4 regions of the Massilia violaceinigra genome follow, and region 2 is predicted to be linked to each of the others. Evidence: riboswitches for the same ligand, from Rfam matches in the RefSeq annotation. Region 2 holds a riboswitch; each other region holds the start of a gene.
What was found. Region 2 has a riboswitch for cobalamin ahead of CR152_RS06320 (TonB-dependent receptor plug domain-containing protein). Riboswitches for the same ligand answer to the same signal wherever they lie in the genome.
Positions count from the first base shown of each region.

Region 1: it holds a riboswitch for cobalamin, as region 2 does, so the genes downstream of both, CR152_RS21475 (TonB-dependent receptor) here and CR152_RS06320 (TonB-dependent receptor plug domain-containing protein) in region 2, are expected to answer to the same signal.
Region 3: it holds a riboswitch for cobalamin, as region 2 does, so the genes downstream of both, CR152_RS21665 (TonB-dependent receptor) here and CR152_RS06320 (TonB-dependent receptor plug domain-containing protein) in region 2, are expected to answer to the same signal.
Region 4: it holds a riboswitch for cobalamin, as region 2 does, so the genes downstream of both, CR152_RS31820 (TonB-dependent receptor family protein) here and CR152_RS06320 (TonB-dependent receptor plug domain-containing protein) in region 2, are expected to answer to the same signal.

Region 1 covers NZ_CP024608.1:4,916,699-4,921,238, reverse strand. The annotation lists gene CR152_RS21485 (substrate-binding domain-containing protein) at 1-513, opposite strand, end outside; gene CR152_RS21480 (NAD(P)/FAD-dependent oxidoreductase) at 880-1,950, opposite strand; gene CR152_RS34710 (hypothetical protein) at 1,949-2,083, shown strand; cobalamin riboswitch at 2,297-2,533, shown strand; gene CR152_RS21475 (TonB-dependent receptor) at 2,710-4,540, shown strand, end outside.
Region 2 covers NZ_CP024608.1:1,395,917-1,400,456, reverse strand. The annotation lists gene CR152_RS06330 (adenosylcobinamide-GDP ribazoletransferase) at 1-362, shown strand, start outside; gene CR152_RS06325 (histidine phosphatase family protein) at 323-868, shown strand; cobalamin riboswitch at 863-1,084, shown strand; gene CR152_RS06320 (TonB-dependent receptor plug domain-containing protein) at 1,167-3,032, shown strand; gene CR152_RS06315 (FecCD family ABC transporter permease) at 3,040-4,065, shown strand; gene CR152_RS06310 (ABC transporter ATP-binding protein) at 4,062-4,540, shown strand, end outside.
Region 3 covers NZ_CP024608.1:5,011,153-5,015,692, forward strand. The annotation lists gene CR152_RS21655 (hypothetical protein) at 1-239, opposite strand, end outside; gene CR152_RS21660 (hypothetical protein) at 257-1,345, opposite strand; cobalamin riboswitch at 1,660-1,877, shown strand; gene CR152_RS21665 (TonB-dependent receptor) at 2,064-4,166, shown strand; gene CR152_RS21670 (cupin domain-containing protein) at 4,185-4,496, opposite strand; gene CR152_RS21675 (DJ-1/PfpI family protein) at 4,507-4,540, opposite strand, start outside.
Region 4 covers NZ_CP024608.1:7,362,617-7,367,156, reverse strand. The annotation lists gene CR152_RS31830 (hypothetical protein) at 1-298, opposite strand, end outside; gene CR152_RS31825 (M1 family metallopeptidase) at 298-2,382, opposite strand; cobalamin riboswitch at 2,500-2,648, shown strand; gene CR152_RS31820 (TonB-dependent receptor family protein) at 2,728-4,540, shown strand, end outside.

The sequences.
Region 1 (4,540 bases), 3.5 Mb from region 2:
TTTCTGGAACACCAGGCTCGGAATCATTCCCGCCTTGGTCACCACCACCTTGACCGGCAGGTCGGCGCCGCCGACTTCTTTCCAGTTGGTGATTTTTCCCGTTGCCATATCCTTGAGCTGGGCCTTGGTCAGCGCGCTGACGCCATTCGATTTGTGCACGATGATGACCAGCTCGTCTTTTCCGATTTGCGCGAACACCAGGTTGTCCGGAACCTTGATGTCCTTGCTGGCGGCCTTGGCCGCCTTTTTGCCAGCTTCGATCGAGTCGGCCAGGGTATCGCCTACCGCTGCCACGCTGACCTTGCCCTCGACCAGGGCCACCATGCCATTGCCGGCCCCCACACCGTTGACCTTGATCTCCACGCCGGTGGACTTGAGTATTTCCGCAGCGCGCGACTCCAGGACATCTTTTTGCGGAGTGGTGCCGCCCGAAATTTCCAGCACCTCGGCGCCGGCATTGCCGGCCAGGCTGGCGATCATAAGGGAGAGCAATACGAAGGCGGGCGCTTTCATCGTGTGTCGTTTATGTGGGTCGATCACCTGAAACGACAGCGTCACCTGGAACAGTTTCCATGTATCAACTGGCAAAATCAGTGTACGGCCGCGGGAAGAAAGACACACGAAAATGCGAAGCGGGTGACGGTGAAATGTGTCGTACTGGTGGAAAGCTGCGATAAGGCCGGCGCCAGCAGAGTGTTAATTTCTCAGGTCAGGCGCCCGGATCACGGTCGCACTGGAAGCTGCGTCACACTTCATTCCCACTCGATGACACATCGGAATGCCAAGCCCTTGATTTCCAGCGAGTTTTTCGCCCGAGCCGGTTCCAGCCCCATCGAAAACATCATCGGCTGGACAGGGCTATACCGCCCCCGCCGCGCGTCAAAGGGCGCCCGCGTTGCCGGCAGTGCGCCGCAGCCAGAACCGCTCCCGGGCATAGCGGCTCACTGCCGCGTAGGTTTCGCCGAGACGCTGGCAATACCGCGCTTCAACCGTGCGCATCTCCTCAAGGTAGCGCGCGCGCGCATTGCCGACGCCATCGAGATAGCGCCCGATCGCTTGGGCGCAACTGTCGGCCGTGGCCAAGGCGTTAAACAGCCCCTGGGATGCAATCGGGTCGAACGCCAGCATCGCGTCGCCGATCGCGAAAAAGCCGTCGGGCAGCGCGGCCGTGGCGCCTGGATCGAGCCCGCCCCCGCCGGCCGGCCGCAGGTGCACCGGAAAGTCCATCGTCGCCGGCCGGATCCCGGCCAGCAAGCCATGGCGCTGCGCTTTGGCCAGCAAACGGTACGGATCGCGCAGTGCCTTGAGCTCGGCATCGTCGCTATCAAGGTGAAATGCCAGCACCCGTTGCCCGGACGGCACACGCACGCTATACCACCAGCCGTTCGCGTCGGCGCAGACACGGGTGGCCTGATCCTTGTCATCCCTGTCCACCGGCAAGTGCGCGTACAGCCACACCAGGCGGTCGCGGCCGCGCCGGGCAAGGCCGAGCTGCCTGGCCGCCGCCATGCCTCGGCCACTGGCATCGACCAGCACTGGCGTCTGGTGCATTCCACGGGATGGGGCGGCACCGCCCTGCCCCAGGCATTGCGCATCGATACGCCAGCGCCCGCCCTCGTGCGACAGCGCCAGCTGCCGCACCGAGTCGACCAGCGCCACGCCCGCTTCCACGGCGCCATCGCGCACGCCAGCGTCGAACAGCAGGCGGTCGAGGTGCCACCCGACGCCATGCGGATCGCGAATCGGGTCGAACCAGGCCGGCGTGTCCGAGTCCCATTGGGAGACCGACGCGCACGTGCCGCGTGGCCCTGGGCCAGAGCCGGCCTGGGCCTGGGCTTGGGCGCGCGCTATACCGGCAAGACGCAGGGCGACACGATCAACAGCTTCGCTGTGCCCGCCCGTACCCTGTTTGACCTGGCGCTGCGCTACGACCTGCGCCGGCTGGCGCATGAACGACTGGATGGCCGAACTGCACGTGAACAACGTGGCGGATAAGGACTATGTCGCCTCCTGCTTCGCGACCCACAGCTGCTATCTGGGCCTTTCCCACTCGGCACGGGCGACCTTGAAATACAACTGGTAAGCGCCGGTTTGTCCGCCTCATTGCCCCTGATGCGGCAATGAGGCGCGCCAGGCTGTCCGGCGCCGCACAGCCATCCATCCCCCTTTCCCCGGCGCAGGCCATCCTCAAATCAAGGCCCGTGCAATCGGTTCCAGCGTGGCCGGCAAGCGTAGCGCTTCCTTGTGCCCGGCCTGTCGCTGCATATGGAAACATTGCTATATACATCAGCAGCCGTTATGATTACCACGTTTTGGTGCTCGCGGCCTTGCTCTGAAGGCCGCAGTTAAACGGGAAACACGCGCTGGCATGCCAGCGGCAAACGTGTGCTGTCCCCGCAACGGTAAAACAGGCGCCGCATGTCGTCCAACGACGTGCGGCCGGTTGTCTCTTTGGTCCACTGTGCCGCAGGCATGGGAAGGCGAGGCAATCTGACCTGTCAGCCCGGATACCGGCCAGGACGCATGGAAGCAAGCGGCCGGGAATTGTCGTGTTTGTGGATCGCCCGGGACCGCGCGCAACGCCGTCGCTCCCTCATCTCCATCAACTCTCGCGCCTCTGTCGGCCGCAGCTTCTTTTTTCTCGGTGCACGGGGATGTGCGCCGTACAAAAAAGCAGACCGGCCTGTCCGGTCTTAACAGAGAGTACTCGTGAAAAATACCACCCCTGCCCCCTCGCAACGCGGGCTGCGCCTGCTGTCGCCGATGCTGCTGCTGGCCATGCCCGCCTTTGCCAACGCCACCGTCGACGGCGATACCCCATCCTCCGTTCAGCAAGTGCGCGTGTCCGCCAGCCTGATACCGCTCGGCGTCGCCGATTCGGCCAACCAGGGCACCGTGACCGCCAGGCAGCTCGAAAACCGTCCCTTGCTGCGCACGGGCGAGCTGCTCGAAGCCGTGCCGGGCCTGATCGTGACCCAGCACGCCGGGGACGGCAAAGCCAATCAATATTTCGCGCGCGGATTCAATCTCGATCACGGCACCGATTTCCGCACCTCGGTCATGGGCATGCCGGTCAACTTGCCGACCAATGCGCACGGCCAGGGCTATTCGGACCTGAATTTCCTGATTCCGGAGCTGGTCAGCACCATCGCGTATAAAAAAGGCACCTATTACGCGGAGGAAGGCGATTTTTCCGTGGCCGGCGCAGCCGCTTTCGACTACGTGCGGCAGATGGAGCAAGGCTTGCTGAGCCTGGAGGCCGGCCAGAACCGCTTCAGCCGCGCGCTGGTCGCCAACGCGACCCCGCTTGCCACCGGTACGCTGCTGTACGCCCTCGAACGCGCGGGACAGGATGGCCCGTGGGAGAGGCCGGAAGACTACAAGCGTGTCAACGGCGTGCTGTCGTACAGCTGGCGGCGCGGCGACGACGATGTGCGGGTGACGGCGATGGGCATGCATTCGTCGTGGACGTCGACCGATCAGGTGCCGCAACGCGCGCTCGACGCCGGCCTGATCGGCCGCTATGGCACGCTCGCTCCCACGGATGGCGGCGAAACCTCGCGTTACAGCCTGTCGGGCGAGTGGAGCCGCCAGTACGGCACGGGCAGCGCCAGGGCCAATGCCTATTTCATCAAATCGCGGCTCGACCTGTTCAGCGACTTTACCTATGCACTGGACGATCCGGAGCACGGCGACCAGTTCCACCAGGCGGAAAGCCGGCAGGTTCTCGGCCTGAACGCGGAGCGCACATGGCGCCACGCACTGGGCCCCTTCGCTTCCGAGACAGCGCTCGGCGTTCAGCTGCGCCAGGACAGGCTGGCCCCGGTCGGCCTGTATGCGAGCCAGGCGCGCCAGCGCCGCTCGACCGTGCGCGAGGACAGGGTCAAGGAGCGTAGCGGCGCGCTGTATCTGTCCAATAGCACCGTCTGGGCGCCATGGCTGCGCACGGTCGCCGGGCTGCGCGCCGACCGCTATGCGTTCGATGTCCACAGCGACACGAGCGCCAACTCGGGCAAGGTGAATGCCGGCATCACCAGTCCGAAGTTCACGGCGATTTTCACGCTGGGGAAAAATGCGGAGATGTACCTGAACTGGGGTCGGGGATTCCACAGCAACGACGGGCGTGGCGTCACCGGCACTGTCGATCCCAAGACCGGCCTGGCGGTGGATGCCGACGGTGCGGACATCAAGCCCGCCACGCCGCTGGTGCGGGGAACGGGCGAAGAGGCGGGCTTGCGGCTGGCCGGCCTGGCGCCGGGCATGCAAACCACCATCGCCGCCTGGAAGCTCGACCTCGATTCCGAACTGATCTTCATCGGCGACGCCGGCACCACCGAGGCAGGCCGCCCAAGCCGGCGGCACGGCATCGAGCTGGCCAATTTTTACACGCCCGCCAAAGACTGGATCATCGATGCCAACCTGGCGTGGTCGCACGCGCGCTTTCGCGACAGCGATCCGGCCGGCGCCTTCATCCCCGGGTCGATCACCCGCACCGCCTCGCTCGGCGTGTCGGGCGCCGCCGGCCCGTGGTCGGGCGGCG
Region 2 (4,540 bases):
TGATCTGGGAAATGGAATATGCGCGCGCCGATGGCAAGGCCAAGCCGATGGCCCAGCATATGAGCAACCGTGAATTCGGCATCGCCTGCGCCTGCGCTGGCGTGCCTGCACTGGCGCTGGCCACGGCCGGCATGGTGCCCTGGCTTGCGCTGCTCACCAGCGTGACCGGGGCCGCGCTGGTGGCGTGGTGGCTGGGCGCCAAGTGCCTGCGCCGCATCGGCGGCTATACCGGCGACTGCCTGGGCGCCGTGCAGCAAGTGGCCGAAGTGGTCATTTACCTGGCGCTGCTGGCGTTTTTCCATCACGGCCTCTGGGGCTTAGAATGCGCCTGTACCTGGTACGCCACCTGGCGCCGCAAGTAGCATCCGGCGTGTGCTACGGGCGCACCGACCTCGCTGTCGATCCTGATTTGCAGGCGCTGGCCCTGCCCGCCCTGCGCGCCACCCTTCCCCCCGGCGTACCGGTATTTTCCAGCCCGTTGCGGCGCTGTGCCATGCTGGCTGAGTCAATCGGCGGCGCGGCGGTGCGGTATGACGCGCGCCTGGCCGAACTCGATTTCGGCGACTGGGAAATGCGCCGCTGGGACGACATCGACCGTGCCGGCGTCGACGCCTGGGCCGCCGACATGGCCCGCTACCGCCCCGGCGGCGGCGAAAGCGTGACCGGCATGGCGCAGCGCGTGTCCGCGTTTTATGCCGACTGCATGCGCGCGCAGGCACCCTGCGCCATCGTCATCTGCCACGCCGGCACCATCCGCCTGCTGTCGGCACGCGCGCGCGGCCTGGGTCCCGAGGCCATGGCGCTGGAAGCGGCGCAGCGTCCCCACGCCATCGCCTACGGCGAGACCGTCATCATCGACTGTGTATAATTATCGGGTTTTGGTGCCCGCGCCCATGTCCATGAGCGCAGTTAAACTGGGAAACACGAAGCCTGCAACAGGCCAACGTGTGCTGCCCCCGCAACGGTAAGCAAATGTCGCTGACATGGCGACGAGCCGCCTCGTATGACCACTGTGCATTTGGCATGGGAAGGTGAGACGGCCGCATTTGCCAGCCCGGATACCGGCCAGGACAGGTGGGAACGCGCAGGATTTGCGCGTTCCTTTTCAATCTGGCCAACGGGGACGTCGGCCGGTTGCTCGCAATCGCATTCACTGAAGATTTGTCATGACCTTTCCTGTTGTACGCCACGCGGCCCTGACGTCGCTCGCGCTAGCTTTTACTTCCCCTTGTGCCCTCGCCGACAGCGCCGCCGATACGGCCGGTGCCGCCGTCATCATCACCGCCACGCGCGCGCCGCAACCGTCCAGCGAGGTGCTGAGCGACCATGTGCTGATCAGCGCCACCGACATCGCACGTTCCGGTGCGAGCAGCGTCGTCGAACTGCTGCAAAAGCAGCGCGGTATCGAAATCACGCGTAACGGCGGTCCGGGTACCGCATCGCAAGTGTTCATTCGCGGCGGCGACGCCAAGCAGACCGTGGTACTGGTCGACGGCGTGCGCATTGGCTCGTCCACGATCGGCATCGCCAACTGGGCCACCCTGCCGCTGGCGAACGTCGACCGCATCGAAATCGTCTACGGCCCGCTGGCCACCATGTACGGCGCCGACGCCATCGGCGGCGTGGTGCAGATTTTCACCCGGCGCGGCGCCGGAGCGCCAAACGTCACGGCCGCTGTTGAAGCGGGCAGCGACAAGGCGCGCTCGATGGCGTTCGGCGTGGCCGGCGCCAGCGAAGGCGAGAACAGCATCAGCTACGCGTTCGGTGTGTCGAAGGATAAGGATGACGGCTTCTCGGCCACCAAACCGGGCAATTTCTCCTACAACCAGGACAACGACGGCTATGCGCGCGACAGCGCCAGCGGCCAGCTGGGCATCGTGCTGGCCAAGGGCCACGAAGCGGGCCTCCTGTACCTGCACAGCCACCTCAAGTCGCAGTACGATGCGGGCGCGGGTCCCTTCGACGTGCGCAGCGTGCAGAACATGGACAACATCGCCGTGTACTCGAAACACGAGATCACGCGCAACTGGAAAGTGAGCCTGCAGGCATCCGAGGCCGACGACAAATCGGTCAACTTCTCCAGTGCGGCGAGCAGCAACCGTATCGACACGCGCCTGCACGCCTACAGCATGCAGAATGACATCGCTTTGGGTAGCGACCTGCTGCAACTGGTTCTGGAACGCCGGGTGGAAGACGTGTTCGCCGACACCACGCGCGCCTTGAACGCCAGCCGCGCGACCAATTCCGTGGCTGCGGCCTACTCGCTCAAGCGCGGCAACCATCTGGCCAGCGCCAGCGCGCGGCGCGACGACAGCACCCAGTACGGCAACAAGGTCACCGGCGGCGTCGGCTACGGCTACAAACTCACGCGCGCGCTGCGCGTGAACGCCAGCGCCGGCACCAGCTTTCGCGCACCGACGTTCAACGAACTGTATTACCCCGGTTACGGGGTCGACGCCAACAAGCCCGAACAAGGCAAGAACGTCGAAGGCGGCGTGTATTACAACGATGGCACGCTTGAAGCCAGCGCGGTCTACTACCGCAACCGCCTGCAAGACCTGCTGGTCAACACCATCATATGTCCGGTCCAGCAGGATACGCATCCATACGGCTGCGCCTACAACGTCAACCGCGCCACCCTGGAGGGCATCAGCCTCGGCGCGCGTACCCGCATGGGCGCCTTCGACATGAGCGGCTCGCTCGACCTGCAAGACCCGCGCGACGACACCACCGGCAAAAACCTGCAGCGGCGTGCCAAGCGCCACGCCAAATTCGCCATCGAGTACACGGCGGGGGCGCTGGTTGCCGGCGCGGGCGTGCACCTGTCCGGCAAGCGCTTCGACGACCTGGCCAACCGCAACACGCTGCCCGGCTACGGGCTGGTGAACCTGTTTGCCGAGTATCGCTTTGCGCCCGACTGGTCGGCCGTGCTACGGTTGAACAACGTCGCCGACAAACAGTATGAACTGGCGCGCACTTACGCCACCGCCGGCCGCCAGGTGTTTGCCGGCATCCGCTACGGCAGCAAATAGGAATCGCATGCATCCGTTCTTTCGCAACATGCGCCACCGGGCCAGCGTCGTCATCACGGCGCTCTCCTTGCTGGCATTGGCAAGCCTGGTAGTCGCCGGGATGGTCGGCTCGGTGCCGGTCCCGCTGGCGGAGATGCCGGGCGCGCTGATGGCGCTTGCGAAAGGCAATACCTCGACCCTGGCCGCCACCCTGCTCGACCTGCGCCTGTCGCGCGCGCTGGTCGCTTTTGTGACAGGCGGCGCGCTCGCGCTGGCCGGCGTGATGATGCAAGCCTTGCTGCGTAATCCCCTGGCCGAGCCGTATGTACTCGGCATCTCGGCCGGCGCCTCGGTCGGCGCGCTGGCCGCGCTGCTGTTCATGTGGGCCATGTGGATGGTCGACCTGGCTGCATTCGCGGGCGCGGTGGCCGTCTCGATGCTGCTGTATCTTTTGGCGCGGCGCGACTTGCGCGGCAATGCGGCGGCCGAAGGCGGCTCGTCCCTGCTGCTGCTGACCGGCGCGATTATCTCCACCTCCTGCATCGCGCTGGTGACCTTGATGCTCTCGATCGCGCCCGAAAGCCGCTTGCGCAGCATGATTTTCTGGATGATCGGCGACATAGCCGGCGCTCCTTTGCGCCCGCTGCCGTGGATCGTGCTCGCCGTGGGCCTGGCTTTCGCCCTGCGCAGCGCCCGGTCGCTGAACGTCCTGGCGCTGCACGCGGAAGCCGCCGCCACCCTTGGGATTCGCGTCAGCGCACTGCGCAAGGGCCTGTTTTTCTGTTCCGGTATGCTGACCGCCAGCGCCGTCACCAGCGCCGGCAGCATCGGCTTCGTCGGCCTGATCGTGCCGCATGCCTGCCGTTTCGCCTGCGGACCCGATCACCGCCTGCTGATCCCCGCAGCCACGCTGGCCGGCGGCGCCTTCCTGGTGCTGGCCGATACGCTGGCGCGCACCGTGCTCGCGCCGCAGCAGCTGCCGGTGGGCGTCATCACCGCGCTGATCGGCGCACCCGTCTTCCTGTATCAACTCCACCGGCTGAACCGCTCATGATGATCGAAGCGCGCCAACTACTACTTACCGCCGGCAGCCGCACGCTGGTGGCAAACCTCGACTGGCAAGTGCACAGCGGCGAATCGTGGTGCATCATCGGCCGCAATGGCGCCGGCAAAAGCACGCTGATGCGCACCCTGGCCGGCCTGCGCGAGCCCGATGGCGGCAGCATCGCCATCGGCGGGCGCGCGCTCAAGGACTGGCCGCTAGAAGAGCTGGCACGCCAGCGCGCCTTCTTGCCGCAGGCGCGCAGCGACGCCTTTGCCTACCGCGCCATCGAAACCGTGCTGGCTGCGCGCCATCCCTACCACGCCAACCGCTACTGGGAAGGCAGTGACGACTACACCATCGCGCACGCCGCCCTGGCATCGATGGAAGTGGCCGACCTGGCCGAACGCGACGTGCGCACCCTGTCCGGCGGCGAACGCCAACGCGTGGCGATTGCCGCCATGCTGGCGCAGGATACGCCCCTGCT
Region 3 (4,540 bases), 3.6 Mb from region 2:
ACGGTGGCCGGGACCGGGGCCTGGGCCGGCGGCATCGCCTGCGCAGGCAACGGCGCCGGCGTGGCGGCGACGTCGCTCGCGCGGCGCGATGGCATCCACAGGAGCGTGAGCATGACGCCGCCGGCGATGCAGAGCAACACCGCGATGGCAATGCGGCCCCGGGATGGGCCCCAGGCATGGCCAGCAGCGCTGTTCTCGCTGCTGGCCGCTGCCGGCCTGGAACGCGGAGGCGTATCCAAGGATCGGCGCCTGGCAGTTACGGCGTGGCCGGATTGTAGGTCGATACCGCCCAGCCGATGCGCTCGTGGCCGTACTGATTCCAGATCGGGCTCTTGCCGCCGCTAAACGTGGTGTAGCGGGGCGCGCCGCTGCCCGTGGTGCTGCCGAACAGGCCGGAACTGAAGGTGCTGCCGTTGTAGGTCGGGTGGGTGTCGTCCGACTGGATGTAATCGTAGCTGCTGCTTGACGATACGAAGTGCGTGTTGGCGTCGCGGATCGTCGAGCGCAGTGCCGATGTGAGGCGGTTGACATAGCTCGCTTCGCTCTCGCCGCTCACATAGCGCAGCCCCTCGGCGTCGATCCGGCCGTCGCCGTTGCTATCGTAGTCGGCGCCCATGTACTGGGCGAAGTTGTCCGCGCACTGGAAGCCTTTTTGCCGCGCGACGTCGCACATCATGAAGTTCATCCGCGCCAGGGCGGGCAGGAACTTGTCCTGCATTTTCACGGTGGCGCCGGTAGCGGCATCCTTGCAGGTACTCTGCACATTGTCCACCGCATAGCCCGGGTAGTGCAGGTTGGAGATCACTTTCAGCTTCACACCCGCATAGGCGTTGGCATTAATATAGTCCATCGCGGCCGTGACGTACTTCTTGCAGCTATTTTCCGCCGCGGTCAGTCCGCTGTAATTGCAGGTGCCGGTCTGGCTCTTGAAGCTGGCGCGCGCCTGCAAGCCATCGTTGCCGCACATCTCGAAGGTGACGACGCGAGTGTTGCTGGCTTGCATGTACGAGCGCTCAGCCACGATTTTATTGTTGTACACGTCTTCGGCAATCGCACCGGACTTGGTGCGGCGCACGCTTTCGATGTCCGTGCCCCACTGCGCAGAGAGGTATTCCGCGTTCACCGTTGGCGCCGCGTATTTGGCCGCGCTGGTGACGGAGCCGTTGAAACCCGCATAGATCGAGTCCCCGTAGGCGACGGAGCGGTACTTGGTGGAAGTGCCGGCCCGGTCGATGGTCCACGAGGCGTTCTGGTTGATGGTACTGGCGGCTGCCTCTGAATACGAGACCAATAGTGCGAGTGCGGGTAGTAAAGTGTGCAAGGAACGACGAAAGCGAATGCTCATGTAGTGTCTCCTTTATAGTGGGTCCCAGCATGCAGGCTGACTATTCAGTAAGCCTGAGCTCGGTGTTCTTAATGTATTTCAAATACGAACAACAGTGCTAATTAAGCATTCGTGTTGTACATAAAATATTGAAAATGCGTGAATTTGTTGTAAATGTGTAGTGCGATCACCCTACGGCGGCCATGACCCGCACAGCGCTGGCCGGTGCCGGAACCTGGCCGGACGCCAGCGCTCGCCGCCAGCGCCGCTGCGGCCCGGTGCGCCCGCGTCAGCGCAGCAATAGGGTGACAAATGTGCTTTGTCGAATGTAAAATGCGCCCCAATACGTGAATGGTGCCCTCCCGCTTGTCGGCCGGAGGGTGAAACGGGAAGCCGGTGACGCACGAGATTTTCATCTCGCGCCAGTCCGGCGCAGCCCCCGCTGCTGTAAGCCTGACGACTTTGATCGAACGCCACTGTGCATCGCATGGGAAGGCAAGACCAGGGAAGGATGAAGGCGAGCCAGAAGACCGGCCAGTCACGATGCATGCGCAACGCCCGGGGTGTGGTGTTGCCTGTTAGTTATTCGTCCTTTTTTCTTTTTGCTGATGCAATCGCACGCCAATGGCGTACGCGTATCCGTTCGCCCTTGGCGCGTGGCGCGTGCCGTGGCGGGGGCGTGCGCCTTCGCGAACTTTCACCGCCGGGGACCCGGTCATTTACTATGTCAGACGCTTCCATGATGCATTCCAGCCAAACTCGTCCTAACCCCATCCGCCCCATCGTCGCCGCCGTCGCACTCCTGTGCGCGTCCGCTGCCTGGGCCGGGCAAACCACGGTGATGCCGACTGTGACCATTCAAGCCGCCGCCGAGGATGAGGGCCTGGGGCTGAAGCGTCAGAACGCCACTGCCAGCCGGCTCGATCTGACGGCGCAGGACGTGCCTGCCAGCGTCGAGTCGCTCGGCGCGGCCAGCATCGAAGCGCGCGGCGATGTGCGGCTCAAGGATGCCGTCACCCGCACCACCGGCCTGACCGATATCAGCTCGCCCGGCAACGGCATCGGCTACGCGGCGCGCGGTTTCAGCGGCAATAGCGCCATCGCCATCCTGGAAAACGGCCAGCGCCCGCAGGTGGGCTCGGGCACGGCAACCTATCCGTCCGATCCGTGGGGTTATGAGTACATCGAAGTGCTGCGCGGCCCGGGTTCGGTGGTCCACGGCAGCGGTACCACCGGCGCCACCATCAATGCCGTGCGCAAGGCGCCGGCAGGCGCCACCTCGCTCGAAGCGATGGCCGGCATCGGCGGCGGGCGCGCCCTGCGCGCCGGCGTCGGCGTCACCGGTGCGCTGGGGGAGAGCGGCGCATTCCGTGTCGACGCCTATGCGGACCGCAGCGACGGGCTGATCGAGCGGGGCAATGCGCGCCACGGCAAGGTACTCACCAGCCTGGCCTATGCCTTGACGCCCGCCATCGACCTTGCCATGCAGCTCGACCATCTGGAACAGAAACCGCAGCGCTACTTCGGCACACCGCTGATCAATGGCGCTCTGGCGCGCGCACTGCGCAAGCAAAACTACAACGTGGGCGACGCCGACATCGGCTTCGACGACGACAAGGCGCTGGTCCGCCTTAGCTGGCGCGTATCGCCGGCCCTCACCGTCACCGACGAACTCGTGTATATGAAAGCGCGCCGCCACTGGCGCAATGCCGAAACCTATGATTATGACCCGCAAGCGAAGGTGGTCGAGCGCAGCGATTACATCGCCATCGGCCATGATCAGGAACAAAGCGGCAACCGCCTCGAAGCGCGCTGGAATGCCGGGGCCAACCGGGTCGTTGCCGGGTGGGAAGCGGCCACCATCAATTTCACCCACACCAACAACGCGCCGTACGGCGGTGCCTCCAGCGTGGCGCCGACCGGGTTCAACCCGGGCCGGTTCGACAGCCCCGACCTCTTGCGCCCGAATTTCACAACCCGCACCCGCAGCAATGCGCTGTATGCTGAAGACTCCTATGCGCTCAGCGAGACGCTGTTGCTGCTGGCAGGCCTGCGCAATGATCGTTACAAGGTCGGGCGCGTCAGCCTGCTGGGGGCGGCCGGCTTCACCTCGACGCTGCAGTCGACCGCCGTGCGGCTCGGCCTGACCTGGAAACTCGGGGACGACACCTCCCTGTACGGCCAGCTCAGCAGCGGCAGCGATCCGGTCACCAGCCTGCTGTCGCTGAACCTGGCCAACAGCGCCTATAAACTGACCCGGTCGCGCCAGGTTGAAACCGGCCTGAAACAGTCGCTGACCGGCGGCAAGGCGCAGTGGACCGCGGCGCTGTACCGCATTCGCAAGGATGACATCATCACGCGCGACCCGTCCAACCCGGCCTTGTCGGTCCAGGGCGGCGCGCAATCGTCGCAGGGGGCGGAGTTGAGCGCCAGCGTGGCCCTCGCGCCGGCATGGCGCCTGGACGCGAATGGCGTCTACACCGACGCCGCCTTCGACCGGCTGATCGAAAGCGGCAACGCGTCGCGGGCCGGCAAGCGACCCGCCGGGGCGCCGAAGTCCTCGGCCAATCTCTGGCTCAGTTACCGCGCCGGCGGCTGGCGCGCCGGCACCGGTGCGCGCTACGTCGGCCAGCGCTTCATCGACAATGGCAACACGCAGTCGCTTGCGGCCTATACGACGCTGGACGCCACCCTGGGCTGGCAGGTCAGCCGCCATGTGCTGGTACAGCTGAACTTGCGCAACCTCGCCGACAAACTGTACGCCAGCACCTCGTACGGCGACAGCCAGTACCTGCTGGGCGAGCGGCGCCACGCCGAACTGACCGTCCAGTGGCGCCACTGACCGGCCATGGCGCCTGGCTCAAACGCTGCCGGCGCGCTCGATGACGAGGATGCGCGCCTGTCCCCGTGGGTGCGCGCTGTGAGCATCGCCTTCGGCGGCGTAAAAGATATCGCCGGCGCGCAGGTGCGCCACCAGCTCGCAGCCATTTTCACGATAGTGCATCGCCACTTCGCCATCGAGTACCGCGAACACTTCGTCGCCGTCGTTGACATGCCAGGGGTAGGGCTGGTCGGTCCAGTGCAGCCGCACGGTGGCGTCCTGCATGACGGCGATCAGCTGCGCCTCCCAGGCGCGCGCGCCGGTGTAATCCTTGCTGCATATGATCTTCATCGCGTGATCCTCATCCCTGGTTCCAGTCGTAATCCATCTGGCGC
Region 4 (4,540 bases), 6.0 Mb from region 2:
CGGACAACAGCGGCGAAATGAGCAGCGTGACGCCCAGCGCGATGCTGCCGGCCTGGGTGAATACCGCCTGATGGCGCCCGTGCACGTCCAGCAGATCGCTGACGGCGGTCATGTCGAGCGCGCGCGCCAGCGCCGCCGCGTGCACCGAATAATCGAGGTTCGACGACAGCAGATGCCACGCCGGCAGCGCCATGATCAGCGTCGGCACCAGCATCCACAAGGCCCACAGCAGCAGCAGGCGCCATTGCAGCGCCGCGCGCGCCGCCGCTGCAATCGAAAAGGCAGGGGAGGAGATCATCACACGGTCGCAATCAGGGAAAAGAGGATGCTGAACATCGCCGCCAGGTCGCCGGCCCAGCGGCGCGCGGCGCTGCGGTCCGGTTCCAGCGTGCGGCTGTCATCGAGCTTGCTGGCGTCGAGGTAGTGCAGGCGGCTCGGGTCGAGTTCGGCCGATACCGCCTTGACCGGCTTGACCCAGCTGAAGGTGCGCGTGCGCTGCTGGTCGTCCCACACCACGGTTTCGCTGCCGCCGTCGGCGAATTTGACCACCACGGTCTGCGCGACCGGCGCCCCGCGCCGCTCCAGGGTGACGCTGGTGCGCCACGCGCCCGCGCCGCCGGCCTTGGCCGACGCCTCCGCCTCGCTCGCGAAGTGCGCAATGCGGTCGTCCACGCTGGCCGTGCCGTACACCTGCTGCGCGAACGCGGCGTGGACGGCGGCGCGCTGGCCGCTCACCTCGGCCAGCGTCTCGCGCAGATCGGCGATGCTCGGATGACGGAACTTCCAGCGCCGGTAGTATTCCTTGAAGGCGCGCCCGGTTGCCTCCTTGCCGATGCGTGCCTCCAGGTCGCGCAGCACGGTGGCGCTGCGCACGTACACCGGGCCAATGCCCTGCTTGCGCATGTGGGCGTTCTGTCCGAGCGGTTCCGCCGGTTCGGCGGGCACGGTGTCATAACGCTCGACGTCGAAGCCCTTGAACCCCGGCGCGATGCCCAGTGCCGCGAGCAGCGGCGGTCCAAGATACGCGTCCTTGCCGGTGTCGCGCAGCATGCGATGGTTCCAGAATTCGTTCAAGCCTTCGTCGAGCATCGGTTCTTCAGTCTCGTTCGACGCCAGGATGCCGTGGAAGTAACTGTGGCCGACTTCGTGGATCGTGACGAGATCAATGTCGAAGGCGGTGGCCGTGCGCGGCACCACCTTGTCGTAACCGTTGACGGTGATGAAGGTCGGGTACTCCATGGCGCCGGCGTTGTCGGCGTTCAGCGGCGGGATCACGATGGTCAGCGTCTTGTACGGATACGGTCCGAGCGTTGTCGAATAATAGGTCAGCGCCTCGGTGGCAGCTTTCAGCGCCGGCGCGGCGCTGGCCGCGCGGTCGGGCGGGAACAGTACCGACAGCGCAACCTGCGGGCTGCCCGGCGCGCTCCAGGTACCGCGCAGGGGCGGCGCCGTGCGATTGTCGGCGGTCCAGGCGAAATCGTGGACGTCGCCCTGCACGTAGTGGTGCGTGAGCATGCCGCCCCGTTCCACCGGTGGCCCCTGCAGTTCGCCGGTGGCGCCCACGGTGTAGGTCTTGGGCGCGGTGAGCTTGACATCGAAGCGGCCGAAGTCGGCGTAGAACTCGGTCTCGTGGTGATATTCATGCACGTTCCAGCGCGCCCTGGTGGCACCGCGTTCGCCCGGCAGCTCCAGCACCCCGATCTTGGGGAACCACTGGCCCACCAGGTGAAAGCTGCCGACATGGCCGGTGCTGGCCACCACGCGCGGCAACTGGGTCAGGAAAGCGATGTCGAAGCTGGTGGAAGCTCCGGGCGCCACCGGCGCCGGCAGGTCGAAGCGCACCACCGTCTCGTCGGTGGCGGGGCCGTTGTCGGGATGGACGAATGACCAGTCCACCCTGGCGCCGCCCTGGGTCACGCTGCGCAGGGTGATATGGCCCCATTCGCCGGGGGCGATGGTGGCGTTGTAGCCGGATGCGCGCTGCTCGGTGAAGAAGGTGCTGCCGGCGTTTTTGAAGGCGTTCATGTACAGGTGCAGGTAGACGCTGCGCACGGTCTCCTTGCTGCGGTTGCGCCAGGTGAGTTTCTGCTTGCCGTCGACCGTGTGCGCAATCGGGTCGAGCGTCGCTTCGATCCGGTAGTCGACCACGCGGTCCGACAGGGTCGCTTCGCTGCCGCTGCGCGGACCGCCCCACGCGTGCGGGGCGCTCGGCACGCTCACCGCGCTGGCCGAGGGCATGGCGAAGCCGATGCCGACGTCGGTCACCGGTTCCGGAATCGGCGTGATGGTGATGTCGGCCTGCGCCATCAGCTCGGCCCCGGCGATGGCCGCTGCCGCCAGCAGGAGCGCCCTCTGGGCCATGGTTCGGGTACGCGCTTGCATGCATTCTCCTGCGCCATCGGGCGCTTCGATTGGTAATGGGCCATACTGGTGGGCAGCCGGCCAGCCGCACAGCATGCCACAACGCCCGCCGGGCCGCGGTCCGGATGGCGACTCCGATTATAATGGCGCAGTTTTGGTGCCCGCCCGCGACTTCACGCCGGCAGTTAAACGGGAAACACGCAGTGTGCTGCCCCCGCAACGGTACTGCAAGCCGTCGTTCCTGACGCCTTGCAAGCCCGGATACCGGCCAAAACAGGTGGACACGATGCCGCGCAGCGCGCCTCTGTCCGTGCAATCCGGCTTGCGGGGACGCAAGCCAGGACTCTATTTTCTGAAGACGACATCATGATTTCTGCAGTATCGCCGCGCCGCGCGCTCTCCGCCAGGCCGCTCGCGCTGGTTTCCGCCCTGTCCCTGTGTTTCATGTCCAGCACCGCGCTGGCCGCCGATGGCCAAGCCCAGGCCCAGACCCTGCCCGCCGTGACCGTGACCGGCGCCCGCTTTGCCAGCGACCCGGCGCTGGCCCCGATCGGCGCGACCGTCATCAGCGCCGACGACATCCGCCGCGCCGGCGCGGCCGACGTCAACCAGGCCATCCGCCAGATCGGCGGCGTGTACGGCCGCCAGAGCTTGGACGGCTCGCCCGATTTCAGCCTCGACCTGCGCGGCTTCGGCACCAACAGCAGCCAGAACATGGTGGTCACGCTGGACGGCGTGCGCATGTCCGAAAGTGAATTGAGCAATGCGACCCTGTCGTCGATCCCGATCGAGACTGTCGAGCGCATCGAAATCATCCGCGGCGGCGCCAGCGTGCTGTATGGCGAAGGCGCCACCGGCGGCGTGATCCACATCGTCACGCGCCGTCCCGAGGCCAATGGCCGGCGCGGCATGCTGCGCGCCGAAGCCGGCCAGTTCAACCTGCGCGACCTGCGCGCCGCCGTGGCCCAGTCGTGGAACGGGTTCGCGCTCGACGCCTCGGTCGGCAGCCAGCGCACCGACAATTACCGCGACCATAACAGCTTCGAGCTCGATACCTTCAGCGGCGGCGCCCAGTGGGCGTACCAGGGCGGCCGCGCCGGCCTGCGCTACGACCGCGCGCGCCAGGAATCGGACCTGCCGGGTGCCCTGAGCATGCAGCAGTTCCGCGACAATCCGCGCCAGGCCAGCACGCCCGACGATGTGGGCTCGCTCGATTCGGACCGCGTGACCGCGTTCGTGGAGCAGCGCGTCGGCAGCGTCGACCTGGCCGCCGAACTGTCGCGCCGCGAGCGCACCGTCCGTTCCACCTATTTCTACACCTTCGAGGGCGTGCGCGCAGCCTCGAAGTCGACCTACGACAGCGCCCAGACCCAGTTCTCGCCGCGCCTGCGCCACCTTGCGCAAATGGGCGGCATGCTCAATGAGCTGGTGGCTGGCGTGGACCTTGTCACGTGGTCGCGCGTGACCGAGTCGGACTACTCGAACGCCGACGCCACGCAGAAATCGCGGGCACTGTACGTGCGCGATGAACTCAAGTTCGGCGGTGCGCACAAAGCCCGCGTGGCTGTCGGCGCGCGCCGCGAACGCTTCGAGAAGGATGCCACCGACGAGCGCGCCTACGCCGCACCGTATGCCAGCAAGACCACCCTCAACGCCTGGGAAGTGCAGGGCAGCGCCAACGTCATGCCGATGGTAAACCTGTACGCCAAGGCCGGGCGCAGCTACCGCGTGGCCAACGTCGACGAGAACGGCTACCGTTCCTCCTCCGCCGTGCTGGCGCCGCAAACCTCGCGCGACCTGGAACTGGGCGTCGCTTACGGCGATGCGGCCATGGGCGCGAACGGGCGCGTGTTCCGCCATCAGCTGCGCAACGAGATTTTCTACGACCCGACCGTGAACGGCGGCTACGGCGCCAACACCAACCTCGACCCGACCGAGCGCAAAGGCGTGGAGCTCGATGTCCACGCCCGCATCGCGCGCGACTGGCGCGTGAGCGGCAACTGGCAGCACGTGCTGGCCCGCTTCACCGGCGGCCCGAACGCCGGGCGCGAAATGGTGCTGGTACCGAAGAACGTGGTCTCGGCGCGCCTGGCCTGGGTGCCGGGCAATGGCCACAGCGCCGACATCGGCGCTCAATGGGCCGGCAGCCAGCGTTTTGGCGCCGACTTCGCCAACACCT